DNA from 3 places in the Arthrobacter sp. JUb119 genome. Region 2 is predicted to be linked to each of the others. Evidence: predicted binding sites of a transcription regulator. Region 2 holds the regulator's gene; each other region holds the start of a gene.
What was found. Region 2 encodes LexA, which represses DNA repair genes until DNA is damaged. Its sites were predicted from a motif close to TCGAACANNTGTTCGA; they were not measured.
Positions count from the first base shown of each region.

Region 1 (4,693 bases), on a different contig from region 2:
CGGGCGGCATCCCAATCGTAGTAGCGGTCCCCCACAACTACGCTGCTCGCCGGGTCCAGCTGCCCGTGCTCCAAAGCCTCAGCGACAATGTGCGTCTTGCTCGAACCCATGCTCCCGTGCTCATCCGCGTTGCCGTGAATCGCATCGAGATGCTCATCCAGCCCCTTGCGTGCAATGAGCTGGCGCGCAATGTTGATGGGCTTGGCCGTGGTCACTGCGACGTAGATCCCGGCCGCGCGCAACGCGTCCAGGAGCGCCACAATGCCCGGGTAGATCACGGATTCTGCCATGCCCACCTCGGCATAGCGGGCGCGGTAGGCCGCGATGATGGAGTCGATGTTCTCGTCGGTGACGCCGTCAAGCGTACGCAGCCCGATTTGGAGGGGCGGGCCTACCAGCGCTTCAACTCGTGCTTCGCCCGGATCGGCCAAACCATGGGAGGTGACCGCGTGGCGGATACCCGAAGTTATGGCACCGGCAGGGTCCACGAGGGTCCCATCCAGATCGAAGAGCACACTTGTTACCGACATATTCACCTAGCCATCTTCCCATGAAGCGGACGCGGGTTAGCAATCCATAACTGAAATCGCATATGTCGAACATTCTCCGCCAGGCATTACAGGATCTCGGAGAGGAACTTCCCGGTGTGCGATTCGCTCACCTTGGCCACCTTTTCCGGGGTGCCAGCAGCCAGGATCGTGCCGCCGCCTGAGCCGCCTTCCGGGCCGAGGTCGATGACCCAGTCAGCCGACTTGATGACATCCAGGTTGTGCTCGATGGTCAACACGGTGTTGCCCTTGTCGACCAATCCCTGCAGCACCTTGAGCAGCTTGCGGATATCTTCGAAGTGCAGACCGGTGGTCGGCTCGTCCAGGACGTAGATGGAGCGGCCATTGGAACGCTTCTGCAGTTCCGCAGCCAGCTTCACGCGCTGGGCCTCGCCACCGGAGAGGGTGGTTGCCGGCTGACCCAGGCGCACGTAGCCCAAACCCACGTCCACCAGCGTGCGCAGGTGGCGGGCGATCGGGGTGAAGGCACTGAAGAACTCGGCGCCTTCGGCAATCGGCATATCCAGCACATCGGCAATGTTCTTGCCCTTGTACAGCACCTGCAGGGTTTCGCGGTTGTAGCGGGCGCCCTGGCAGACCTCGCAGGGCACGTAGACGTCCGGCAGGAAGTTCATCTCGATCTTCAGCGTGCCGTCACCCGAGCAGGATTCGCAGCGTCCGCCCTTGACGTTGAAGGAGAAACGGCCCGGCTGGTAGCCGCGCAGCTTCGCCTCATTGGTCTCCGCAAACAGCTTGCGGATGTGGTCGAACACGCCGGTGTAGGTCGCAGGGTTCGAACGCGGGGTCCGGCCGATGGGCGACTGGTCAACGTGGACCACCTTGTCCAGGTGCTCCAGGCCCTGCACGCGGGTGTGGCGGCCGGGCACCTGCTTGGCGCCGTTGAGCTTGTTGGCCAGCACCTTGTACAGGATGTCATTGACCAGGGTGGACTTGCCCGAGCCGGACACGCCGGTCACCGCGGTCAGCACGCCCAGCGGGAACTCCACCGACACGTTCTGCAGGTTGTTCTCGTTGGCACCGACCACCTTGAGCTTGCGCTCCTTGTCGATCTTGCGGCGCTTGGACGGGATGTCGATCTGCTTGCGGCCCGAAAGGTAGTCTCCGGTCAGCGACTTGGTGTTCTGCTTCAGGCCCTCCAGGGATCCGGAGTGCACCACTTCGCCGCCGTGCTCGCCGGCGCCCGGGCCGATGTCCACGATCCAGTCAGCTTCGGCAATGGTGTCTTCGTCGTGCTCCACCACGATCAGGGTGTTGCCCAGCGATCGCAGGTGCAGCAGGGTGTCGATCAGGCGGCGGTTATCGCGCTGGTGCAGGCCGATGGACGGCTCGTCCAGAACGTAGAGCACGCCGACCAGGCCCGAACCAATCTGCGTAGCCAGGCGAATGCGCTGCGCCTCGCCGCCGGACAGGGTGCCGGCAGCGCGTTCCAGGGTCAGGTACTCCAGCCCGACGTCCAGCAGGAACTTCATGCGCGCGTCGATTTCCTTGAGCACCTGCGCGGCGATCTGCGCCTCGCGTGCGGTGAGCACGATCGTGGAGAGGAATTCCGCGGCGCTGCGCAGGTCCATGGCGGCAATTTCAGCGATGGAACGCCCGCCCACCAAGACCGAGAGCGACGCCGGATTCAGGCGCGCGCCGCCGCAGGTAGGGCACGGGATCTGGCGCATGTACTGCTCGTAGCGGTCGCGGGCGTGATCCGATTCGGTTTCCTGGTGCTTGCGGTGCACGTAGGAAATGACGCCCTCGAAGCCGGTGGAGTACTTGCGCTCGCGGCCGAAGCGGTTCTTGTACTGCACGACCACCTTGTGGTCCTTGCCATTCAGGATCGCTTCGCGGGCGGCAGCCGGCAGCTCCTGCCACTGGGTGTCCATGGTGAAGCCCAGCTCATGGCCCAGGCCTTCGATCAAGCGGTTCCAGTATTCGGTGGTGGCCTTGCCTAGCGACCATGGGGCGATCGCGCCCTCGGCCAAGGTGACCTCGCCGTCCGGAACGATCAGGTGCTCATCGACTTCCAGCTTGGTGCCGATGCCGGAACAGGCCGAACAAGCACCGAACGGGTTGTTGAAGGAGAAAGTGCGCGGCTCGATCTCATCGATGGCCAGCGGATGCTCATTGGGGCAGGCCAGGTTCTCGGAGAACGCGCGCACGCGCTGGGGATCATCCTCGTCCAGGTCCACGAAGTCGGCCAGCACGCGTCCTTCGGCGATGCCCAGGGCCGTTTCGATGGAGTCAGTCAAGCGCTGGCGGGCATCTTCCTTGATGGCCAGGCGGTCGACGACCACCTCAATGGTGTGCTTGACCTGCTTGGCCAGCTTCGGCGGATCGTTCAGCTGGATGGTGGTGCCGTCAACGCGGGCACGGGCGAAGCCCTTGGAAGCGAGCTCCGCGAACAGGTCGACGAATTCACCCTTGCGCGAGCGCACTACCGGGGCGAGGATCTGGAAGCGGGTTTTCTCCGGTAGCTCCATCAGCTGGTCGACGATCTGCTGCGGAGTCTGCTTGGAGATCGGTTCGTGGCAGATCGGGCAATGCGGACGGCCCACGCGTGCCCACAACAGACGCATGTAGTCGTACACTTCGGTAATCGTGCCCACGGTGGAACGCGGGTTGCGGCTGGTCGACTTCTGGTCGATGGACACCGCTGGCGACAGTCCCTCGATGAAATCCACATCGGGCTTGTCCACCTGGCCGAGGAACATGCGGGCGTAGGCAGAGAGCGATTCGACGTAGCGGCGCTGGCCTTCGGCAAAGATGGTGTCGAAGGCCAAGGAGGACTTGCCCGAGCCGGACAGGCCGGTAAAGACAATCATTGCGTCACGCGGGAGATCAATGTCCACGTTTTTCAGGTTATGCTCGCGTGCACCCTTGACGACCAGGCGAGTCAGATCAGTTCTTTTACTCTGCGATGAAATAGCCACGAGGCCATACTAATCGAAAACTACTTCGAATACGTGTACGAATGGACGCAACTCACAGTTAATTCTCCAAAGCCCCGATCCGGCGCACGGCGAGCGCTATGCGTGCTCGTTCATTCGTCCGAAAAGGCGACCGGTGAACGGGCCACGCTGAGAACAAGGGCGGGACCTCGTCCTCCCATTCGAGGTTGCGGTTGCCCTTGGAACTCCGCGCTCACGGGATGGACTTGGCCGGCTTCCGCGTTCCCCGCTGGTGTGCTGCCTCAACGCCGGCTTATGCCGAACCTCCGGGAAGCCTGCTGTTCCGGACTGGAACCGATGGGCTTTATGGTCGAATACGCTGGCTGCCGGATCACCTAACCGGTCGAGATCCACCGACCTCTGCCAGCCTGCCGCACTTAACGTTGGAGTTCGCCCAACCGGCAGCCTCCATCTGCTAAATCCGCATTAGCAACATCATGACGTAGCGCCAGATCGTTCCGTTTCACGCCCCCTCACCGGTCAATACACCGGACGGGGCATACGGAACGTCCGGCTTTCCTGTGAATCCATGAAACTTCTGCAATTCAAGCCAGCACGTGGTGTGTTCCTGTACGCGACCAGCTTACGAGACAGGTCGGGAATTCCTACCTGCTTATCCTCGAACGGGATAGGTTGTGAGCATGAGTGCAGAAAAAATCAAGGCGACTCTCGTTGATCCTCGATACGTCAGTCAGGAAAATCCAGATCCCATGTATCGGGTAGATTTCTGGGACGAAGACCGTGCCTGCTCCGAGTACCGCATAGAAAACGCAGAGAGCATCGTCGATGTCCTCTCATGGGCAGAAGCAAACCGCCACGGCCGCTATGCCGTGATCTGGGTTGAATACATCTTTGAAGGCGGAATAGGCATTGCTCGGCTTCACGGGTGGGAACCAACCGAGGCGGGCTCGCCTTCTGCCAGTGACCCTTATTTCCGTCAGTAATCAGGCACGGACTGCCGAGTACGGAGAACAAAACGCGCTACATGCCATTAGGATGGCCGCTAAGCATTCCTCTGCTGGGAGCGCGCGTAACGTTATTTAGCGCTGCGATCCGAACGCCAATTGTTAATGACCCTCGCAGGTTTAGCCGGAATTGGGATTGTTTCCGAGTAAACGTACAAGAGATGCTTTTCGCGGAGCACCGAGCTGTTTCTCGGGCTTGGAACCTATTTCTGCGAACAGTCCG
Region 1 covers NZ_JANUFE010000001.1:577,610-582,302, reverse strand. Annotated here, with positions in the region: gene M2368_RS02795 (HAD hydrolase-like protein) at 1-530, opposite strand, end outside; gene uvrA (excinuclease ABC subunit UvrA) at 617-3,487, opposite strand; gene M2368_RS02785 (hypothetical protein) at 4,147-4,449, shown strand.
Region 1: the regulator LexA is predicted to act here: its motif matches at 3,513-3,528, upstream of uvrA (excinuclease ABC subunit UvrA).

Region 2 (4,693 bases):
TCGCTCATGGCTTCATATACCGCGGTGATGACGTCCAGGCCAAGGGCCGTGCCGGTGGGGTTATTCGGAGAGCAGAGGAAAACGATGTTCGGCTTGTGCTCGCGAACCTGTGCGGCTGCGGAATCGGCGGACAACGTGAAATCTGCGGCGCGTTCACCGGCGATATATTTCGTGTCAGTACCACTGGCAAGCAGCGGGTACATGGAGTAGGTTGGGCCGAAGCTCATCACGGCACGGCCGGGGCCGCCAAAGGCTTGCAGGATTTGCTGCAGGATTTCATTGGAACCGTTAGCGGCCCAGATATTGTCCTTGGTGAGCGAGTGGCCGAGGTAATCGGCTAGGAGTTCGCGAAGCTCGGTGAACTCGCGGTCCGGATACCGGTTCAACATTGCCGCCGCCTTGGCCACCTCTTGTGCAATGGCATCGACGACTGTCGGTGGCAACGGATGGGTGTTCTCGTTGACGTTCAGCTGGATGGGCACGTCAATTTGTGGTGCGCCATAAGGGGATAGCCCGCGGAGATTCTCACGCAAGGGCAGCTGACTCAAAAGTTCACTGCGGTCATTCACGCATCAAGTCTACGTGCGCAGCGCGCCTGCCGGTGAATCCGCTACGGCCACAGGTAACAAACTCGAAGCAGGCTGGGGAAGCTAGCCGGCAAGGACCGGAATCGACAAGGTTTCGCCAACCTGGATTTCGCTGCCGGTCAGGGCATTGAGTTCGGCGATGTGGCCCACTGCCGAGGTCACGTCGTAACCGGTGGCGTAATCCCGGGCCAGGCTCCACAGCGTATCCCCTGGAATAACGGTGACATCAACGGTTCCGACTCCAACAGGAGTATCGGCTGCGGCATGCGCGTCAGAGGCAAACATGGAGATGAAGAAAGCTGCGGCGATGGTGAGTGCGAAAATGGGCATACCCACAAGCACGGCCCATCCGCGACGGTTGATGCGGATCTTCAGTGGTGCCTGGGTCTGATTTGAGTCAAGTGCGACGGTTGCCATGACTTTGTCTCCTCAAGAAATTCAAGTGATGCGAATTTGTATTCGAAAGCGTAGATTCGAAAACTTGTTCGAACCTCGTATATCTGTTCTAACAGAGGTTTGCGGAACTTGTCCAGAAGTTTTCGAACAAATCTTTGAAAGAAGCTCGCTTATCTACTAAGATTTCGAAGTAGACGAGCAATGAAAACATCTCACCATCTAGCGCCGACAGTTTGGACTTACGAACTTTCGAATGATTGCTAGGGAAGGCAAAATCTCATGTCAGCTTCACAACGCACTCCCCGATCGAATGCACGTTCGCTGACGATTCGCCAAAAGAAGATCCTGGAGACGATCCAGCGGTCAATCGGCAAGAACGGTTATCCACCATCGATGCGTGAGATTGGTGACGCAGTAGGGCTCAAGAGCCTTTCGAGCGTCACCCACCAGCTGAGCCAGCTGGAAAAGCTCGGCTATATCCGTCGAGATCCACGCCGTCCGCGCGCAATGGAAATCCTGCTGCCTCTGCAGCTGGCCGAAGACGCCGAGAAGGCCGAAGTTTCGAAGCCGGTCGAGCCAGATGCCAGCGAAGACGCCAAGATCATTGAATTGAGCACTTCCGCTGACACCACCATGGTTCCCCTGGTTGGCCGTATCGCTGCCGGCGGTCCGATCCTTGCCGAACAGTCCGTCGAAGATGTTTTCTCGTTGCCTCGTCAGCTCGTAGGCCACGGCGAACTGTTCATGCTCAAGGTTTCCGGCGATTCAATGGTTGACGCTGCGATTTGCGATGGCGACTGGGTAGTTGTCCGCCGCCAGCAGACGGCGGACAACGGCGACATCGTAGCTGCCCTGCTCGATGAAGAAGCCACGGTAAAGACTTTCCGGCAGCGTGACGGGCATACCTGGCTGCTTCCGCAGAACTCGCGCTACGAACCAATTTTGGGTGATGCCGCAACGATCATGGGACGCGTCGTCTCGGTGATGCGCTCGCTCTAGAATACGTACGGTCATTGCGCTGGTGCTTGGCACCAGCGCAATTCTCGTTTAACCCGCTATTGGCCGGCGTTCAACTCGAATTGAGCGGCCGCCGAGAAGATCATCCAGCGTTGGATTGCCGCCGAAAGCCGGCGTGGTTCCTGGTCAGCCAGATGGCGCGCCGTTGCCATGACCAGCCTCCTGGCCTGCTCCCGGCTCCGGGCTTCTATGCGGACATCATTACCGGCGAGGGCCAGATATCGGCAGAGTATCCCCGCGAACAGGTTGCCGTCTCCCCCGCTGTTGAACGAGAGGACCCCGGCAGCAGTTGACAGCGATTTCGTGGTGGCATCGATCAGTACTTTAGCGTGAGCCAGATCAGCAGGCTCGCCAAGCTCAAGCAATGCCCCGAGCACCAGGCCCTGGTTATAGGTGTAGACCGCTGGTTCCACGGCGTGTCCCTGCGTGGTCAACCGAAGTCCGTCCAGATACAGTCCTCGCTCCACGCTGAACAGATTCTTTTCCAGCCACTGGAGAAGCTCTCGCGCGGTCTCTTTCTCCCCGGTACGGGCAAAGAACAGTGCCGCCGGCGCGTTGGCTGGCGTGTTCTTGAAATCCCGCTTTCTGGACCAGTACAGGCCGCCGTCCAGCACCCCATCCATGCCGGCATGGAGCTGCCGTCCCAGCGTCCGAACTGCCGCCTCGGCAGGACGGCTCCTGTGTCCCGTCACCAGCTGCGTGAACTCTGACAGGCGGCCGCTGGCCAGGGCAAGCCAAGCCATGTCGTCGAAGAAGTAGTTGGGCAAGATCCCGAAGTTTCGAATTCGAATGCCGCGCAATAGGCCGTTGGCCCGGGCAAGCGCTTCGCGCGCCCGGTGTTCGTTGCCTTCGTCCCAGTACGATCGGCCCTCATCGATGATGGCATCCAGATAGTGCGCCTGCCACCAATAGTTCCACTCCGCAAGCGGGTGCGCGAAACCATTGAGATTGCTGAGCATGCTTCCGTCGCGCAACCGATGCGCTTTGCTGTAGCTCTGTCCAATCCACGTTCCGGGCAACCCCATGAGGCGATGCCCGAACCGCTGGTGGGTGTCGATCGCGGCTTGGTGCGCCAATTCCTGCATGGACTCCATGGTGCCTTCCGATTCGAGCTTCATCAGTTCTTGTCACAGACCTTAGTGCATCTGGAAGCATCATGCTGGTACCGGTTAAAGAACTTGAGCTGTCCCGAAGGACAGCTCAAGTTCATACTCTGGCCGCGGCTATTTCCCGCCCGGGTTCAATCGCTTGAGAACACCAGTGATGACCTTCTTATCGACAGTCGGCCACATCGGCGGCAGGGTAGCTTTCAAGAAGCTGCCGTACCGCGCCGTGGCCATGCGCGAATCAAGGATCGCCACAACGCCCTTATCCCCGACCGAACGAATCAAGCGCCCAGCACCCTGGGCCAGGCGAATCGCCGCATGGGTGGCGGCAACCTGCATGAAGCCATTTCCGCCATGCTTGGCCACGTCCTCGGAACGGGCCTTGGAGATAGGATCATCCGGGCGCGGGAAAGGAATCTTGTCGATGATGACCAGCCGGCAAGAATCGCCTGGCACGTCTACGCCCTGCCACAAGGTCATGGTTCCAAACAGGCAGGTGTCGCGTTCGCTGCTGAACTGTTCGACCAGCGACTTCATGCTGGCTTCACCCTGGCACAAGATTTCCACGTCCAGGCGCTCGCGCAAGATGCTTGCCGCTTCCTCGGCGGAACGCTTGGAAGTGAACAGCGCCAAGGCGCCGCCACCGGAGGCCTTGATGAGATCTTCGATCTCATCCAGCGTCTCCGCCGCCAGTTGGCGTCCTGGCTTGGGCAGGTGCTTGGCCACGTAGAGGATGCCCTGCTTGGGGTAATCGAAAGGGCTGCCAACATCTACGCCGGTCCATGATGGAGCGCCGGCGCCCATCAGGCCCAAGGAGCCTGCTACCGAGTCGAACTGCGAGCCAATGGCCAAGGTGGCGCTGGTCAATACGACCGTGCGCCCGTCGAAGAGGCCCTCGCGCAACTTGCCGGCCACCGACAACGGTGCCACGTTCAAGGTTGCAGGCTGGCTCTCATCGGCCTCGACGTAGCCCCGGCCTTCGACAAACTCCCGCGGACGGGTGGTGTACAGGACCTCGCGGCGTTCTTCGGATTCGAGCATGCGAATCGCATCATCCATCACTGCCTGCAGCTGGGAGCGGGCAGTCTGGCGGCCGCCATCGGCCGGTGCATTGGCTTCGGGCTTGGACAGCGCCAGAGCCAGCCGGGCCTGCTCCACGATGTCGTTCAGGGCAATGCCCATGTCTTCGCGCAGACCATGTTCCAGCAAGCCTGTCGGCAACCCGGTCAACGACTTTTCCAGGCGGTTTGCGGCCTTGACCATCTCATCCGCATTGATACCGCAATGGCGCTTGGCACCGCCAGCGGCGGTAAGCACCATGCGCGAGGAGAGCGCGCCCGAAACCGAGCTGGTCACGCGATCTTGCAGTTCGTGGGCCTCATCGATGATCGCGACTTCGAAGTCCGGGAGAACCGAAAGCCCCTCGAAGGCCGAAACCGCCAGCAACGCATGGTTCGTAATGACCACGTCGGACTCGGCGGCACGGGCACGCGCCATTTCCGAGAAGCATTCGTCCGCCATCGGGCACTTCTGCGAGCCGAGGCACTCCATGGCCGAAACCGAGACCTGCTTCCAAGCCTTGTCACT
Region 2 covers NZ_JANUFE010000002.1:588,189-592,881, reverse strand. Annotated here, with positions in the region: gene M2368_RS08790 (histidinol-phosphate transaminase) at 1-569, opposite strand, end outside; gene M2368_RS08785 (LysM peptidoglycan-binding domain-containing protein) at 651-1,004, opposite strand; gene lexA (transcriptional repressor LexA) at 1,263-1,982, shown strand; gene M2368_RS08775 (glycoside hydrolase family 76 protein) at 2,039-3,118, opposite strand; gene M2368_RS08770 (ATP-dependent DNA helicase) at 3,224-4,693, opposite strand, start outside.

Region 3 (4,693 bases), on a different contig from region 2:
GATACGGGGCGTACCGCGGGAGCGTCCGGCGATCTCGGTGAACGCGGCCGAAGTGACGCTCAGATCAAGCATCATGGCCGAACGGCGCAAAACCAGTTCAAGCTCCTTGACCGCGTAGAACTCCAGATGGCCAGTGAAGCCGAAGCGGTCACGCAACGGGCCGGGCAATAGTCCGGCGCGCGTGGTTGCGCCAACGAGAGTGAAGGGCGGAAGCTCCAGTGGAATGGCCGTGGCGCCGGCGCCCTTTCCGACGATGATATCTACGCGGAAGTCTTCCATGGCCATGTAGAGCATTTCCTCGGCCGGCCGGGACATGCGGTGGATTTCATCGAGGAACAGCACCTCGCCTTCGGTCAGCGAGGAGAGGATCGCGGCCAAGTCACCGGCGTGCTGGATCGCTGGGCCGGAGGAAATGCGCAATGGCGCGTTCATCTCGGCGGCGATAATCATCGACAAGGTGGTCTTGCCCAGGCCCGGCGGGCCAGAAAGCAGAACGTGGTCCGCGGTGCGTTCGCGGATTTTCGCTGCTTCAAGTACCAGCGAGAGCTGCTGGCGCACTCGGGACTGGCCCACGAAGTCGTCGAGGTTCCGCGGGCGCAGGGCCGCTTCGATTACCCGTTCCTCGGGTTCGCTGCCGGCGTTCGTGAGCCCGGTGGAGTCATTCATGATCAGTTGATCCTCTCGCAGACCGCTTAGGCGCGGGTTCCGCTGGACATGCTGCGCAGTGCAGCACGCAAGATTTCTGCGACGTTGCCGGTGGCAACGACATCTGGATCAGCCTTGGACAGCGATTTCAGGGTGCTGGTTGCATCCTTTTCGCTCCAGCCCAGGCCGGTCAGCGCCTCGATCACCTGCGGTTCCCAGACGCTCGCGTTGCCGCCGCCGGAAACCGGAGCCACTGGCGCGCCAGTCGGGATCAGCTTGCCGTTCAGTTCCAGCACGATGCGGCTCGCGCCCTTGGGGCCAATGCCCGATACCTTGGTGAAAGCGGCGGTGTCCTTGGTGTTCGCCGCGATGCGGACTTCCTCCGGAGAGTGCACCGCCAAGATGGCCAAGCCGGTGCGCGGTCCGATGCCCGATACGGAAACCAGGACCTCGAAGACATCGCGTTCCTCAGCGGTGGCGAAGCCGAAGAGGGTCATCGAATCCTCGCGGACCACCATGGAGGTGAATACCGTAGCCTCGCGTCCTGCCTGCAGGGTGGACAGCGTCCCGGGGGTGGCATTGACCAGCATCCCGAAGCCGTTAACGTCAATTACCGCGGTATTCAGGGCTACCGCCTGCACGGTGCCGGTCAATGAGCTGATCATGCCACTCCTTGGGATATATGTTCGATCGAACCCAGTTTATCGAAGATACCTACGAATATCGATCCGCCGCGTTCCCCGGTGGGTCGAGGCCGCTGCCGTGCTGGCCGGCTAGCGGCGCACTGCACGGCGCTTGGCCGACGCCTCAGCGGCAATCCACGCCTGCTGCGCACCGGTCAGCTGCGACGAACCACCGGCATTAGCCGCGGAGGCCGAGGCATTCGAGCCGGTGGCCGCACCGCGCCAGCCGTGGGTAATCGCCAAGGCCACCGCATCAGCGGCGTCGGCAGGCTTAGGCGGTTCATCGAGCCGGCAGATCTTGGCAACCATCTTGCCGATCGCCGCCTTGGTGGCCTGTCCCGAACCGGTAACCGCCGCCTTGACCTCGGTCGGCGTGTGCAGGGCCACGGGTATTCCGCGTCGCGCTGCCGCGGTGATGACAACGCCGGTGACCTGCGCGGTGCCGATGACCGTGGAGACGTTCGCCGATGCGAACACGCGTTCCAAGGCGAGCACATCGGGCTGATGCAGATCCAGCCATTCGTCGATGGCGTTGGCGATCTTCAAGAGCCGGGCATCGAGCGGAGTGCCCGGAGGGGTGCCGGCGACGGTGACGTCGACCAGCGAAACTTGCCTGTTTGCGGCGACGTCGACCACGGCAAGACCGCAACGGGTCAGGCCGGGATCGACGCCAACAACACGTAAGGCCAAGCCTTACTGCTCTTCGTCCAGCGCGGCGCGAACCTCGTCGGACAGATCAGCGTTGGTGTAGATGCCCTGGACATCATCCAGTTCTTCCAGCGCGTCGTAGAGCTTGAGGAACTTGCGAGCTCCTTCAACGTCCAGGTCGACCTTCATCGATGGAATGAATTCCATTTCGTCGGACTCGTAGGCGATGTCCGCTTCATCCAGCGCAGCGGCCACAGCGCGCAGGTCCGAAGGGTCGCAGACGATGGCGAAGTTCTCGTCCTCGTCCATGATCTCGTCGGCACCGGCGTCCAGCACGACCATCAGCAGGTCGTCTTCGGTCAGCTCGCCCTTGGGCAGGCGGACAACGCCCTGGCGGTTGAACAGGTAGGCGACCGAACCCGGGTCGGCGATGGTGCCGCCGTTGCGGGTGATGCCCACGCGCACCTCGGAGGCTGCACGGTTCTTGTTGTCGGTCAGGCACTCGATCAGCAGGGCCGAGCCCTGCGGGCCGCGTGCTTCATAGATGATCTCGGTGTAGTCGACGACCTCGCCGGTCAGGCCTGCGCCGCGCTTGACGGCGCGGTCGATGTTGTTGATCGGCACGGAGTTCTTCTTGGCCTTGCTGACAGCAAGTTCCAGTGCCGGGTTGCCGGCCATGTCGGCGCCGCCGGCACGGGCGGCAACTTCAATGCCCTTGATGAATTTTGCGAAGGCCTTGGCGCGCTTGGCGTCGATCGCGGCCTTCTTGTGCTTGGTAGTTGCCCATTTGGAGTGGCCTGACATGCTTTAAGCGTCTCCTCGCGTGAGATTGATGAAAAATTGGTGGATAGCGGTGCTGCCGGTGACTTCCGGGTGAAAGCTGGTTGCCAACAATTTTCCCTGGCGTACTGCAACAATTCTACCCTGTTCGTGATCCGTCCCCGCTTGAACGGTGCTGATCACTTGCACGTCCGGGCCAATTTGCACGGCTTCCGGTGCGCGGATGAACACCGCTTCGAGATTTTGCCCGTTGAAGTCCAGCTGGTGCTCGAATGAGTCGATCTGGCGCCCGAACGCGTTGCGCTTGACCGTCATGTCGATGCCGCCGAAGCTTTGCTGTACCGCGCCATCTCGCGAGATTGCAGGGTTCTCGATGCGATCGGCCAGCATGATCATTCCGGCGCAGGAGCCGTAGGCTGGCATGCCTGCTGCGATGCGCTCCTTGATGGGACCAGCTAGCCCGTAGTTGCGGGACAGCCGGTCAATCACCGAGGACTCGCCGCCGGGAATCACCAGCGCGTCAACCTGCTCCAAATCGACGACGGTGCGCACCATGTGCGTGCGCTGCCCGAGCCGTTCCAAAGAGGCCAGATGTTCGCGGAAATCCCCTTGCAGAGCGAGGACGCCTATTTTCGGCATGGTTCTAACCTTCATGGTGTTCAGTGGTTGGCAGCACGAAAAATGCGCCGAAATAACGTTAAACCCAGAGACGCCGTGCGCCTGTTTTGTTTCCCGGTGTGTCGCGGATTCTTCGACGCCGCCTCCCGGCAAGTGGTGGAACTTGGTAGGTTCAAGGACATGATTGCTGATATTTCTTCCCTCGAACTTGCCGGTGGCGTGAGCATGCCCTCGATCGGTTTGGGCACGTGGCCCATGCGTGGATACGAGGCGGCCGCAGCGGTGCTGTCCGCCCTCGACGTGGGCTACCGCCGCATTGATACAGCGGAGAACTACGAGAATGAGGACGCCGTGGGCAAGGCCCTGGCACAGAGCCGGCTTCATCGCGATGAAATTTTCGTAACCACCAAATTCAACAAGCAATGGCATTCGACCCAAGGCGTGCGCCAGGCGTTGGAGAACTCCCTGGACCGCTTGGGTCTTGAGTATGTGGATCTGTTCTTGATCCACTGGCCCAACCCCCCGCAGAACACCTATGTCGAAGCCTTCACTGAGCTGGGCAAACTAGTAGACGAGGGCAAGATCCGGGCTGCGGGAGTCTCGAACTTCAAGCCCTACCAGCTGCAGAACGTCCTGGATTCGGGGCTCGTGCCGGCGCTGAACCAGATCCAGGTTGATCCTGAACGGCAAAGCGTCGATTGGCAAGGTTTCAACACCGAGCATGGCGTTCGGACCGAATCCTATTCCCCGCTGGGACGCAAGAAATCTGGACTCCTTTCACATCCTGCCCTGGTCCGGATCGCCCAAGCGCATGGGAAGAGCAGCGCGCAGGTGACCTTGCGCTGGCATGTCCAGTCCGGGCGGGCAGCGGCACCGAAATCGGCAGACCAGCGGCGGCAGAGCGAGAACCTGGACATTTTCGACTTCCAGCTCACCCAGGCGGAAATGGCCGCCATCAATGCCATGGATACCGGTGCTGGCCCCTTCACCGATTCGGATGAGTTCGGGCACTGAATTCCCGCAATACCTGCATGCGGCAGAAACGGAGAACCCGAACATGCTTCACGGCTACCAGCGCCCAGATATCGAAGTGGCGGATTACTTCGACGAGCACGGTGCGCTGATCCCCTATGGCCAGCGCTGGGATGAGCAGCCTCCAGCGGAGAGCTATTCGCTGACCTCCCATGTGCAACGCTTTGCCCCGGTGCCGCAGGTAGCCCAGGCGTTGCTGGATTGCCTGCGCGAGCAGTTCGAGGTGCGTTGCTTCGAAGATCCCGGGCTGGCCAGGCAAATGCGGATTCAACCGGGCCATGTGGTGC
Region 3 covers NZ_JANUFE010000001.1:769,609-774,301, reverse strand. Annotated here, with positions in the region: gene ruvB (Holliday junction branch migration DNA helicase RuvB) at 1-666, opposite strand, end outside; gene ruvA (Holliday junction branch migration protein RuvA) at 693-1,310, opposite strand; gene ruvC (crossover junction endodeoxyribonuclease RuvC) at 1,419-2,018, opposite strand; gene M2368_RS03695 (YebC/PmpR family DNA-binding transcriptional regulator) at 2,022-2,780, opposite strand; gene pdxT (pyridoxal 5'-phosphate synthase glutaminase subunit PdxT) at 2,784-3,395, opposite strand; gene M2368_RS03685 (aldo/keto reductase) at 3,555-4,388, shown strand; gene M2368_RS03680 (DUF6226 family protein) at 4,372-4,693, shown strand, end outside.
Region 3: the regulator LexA is predicted to act here: its motif matches at 1,320-1,335, upstream of ruvA (Holliday junction branch migration protein RuvA).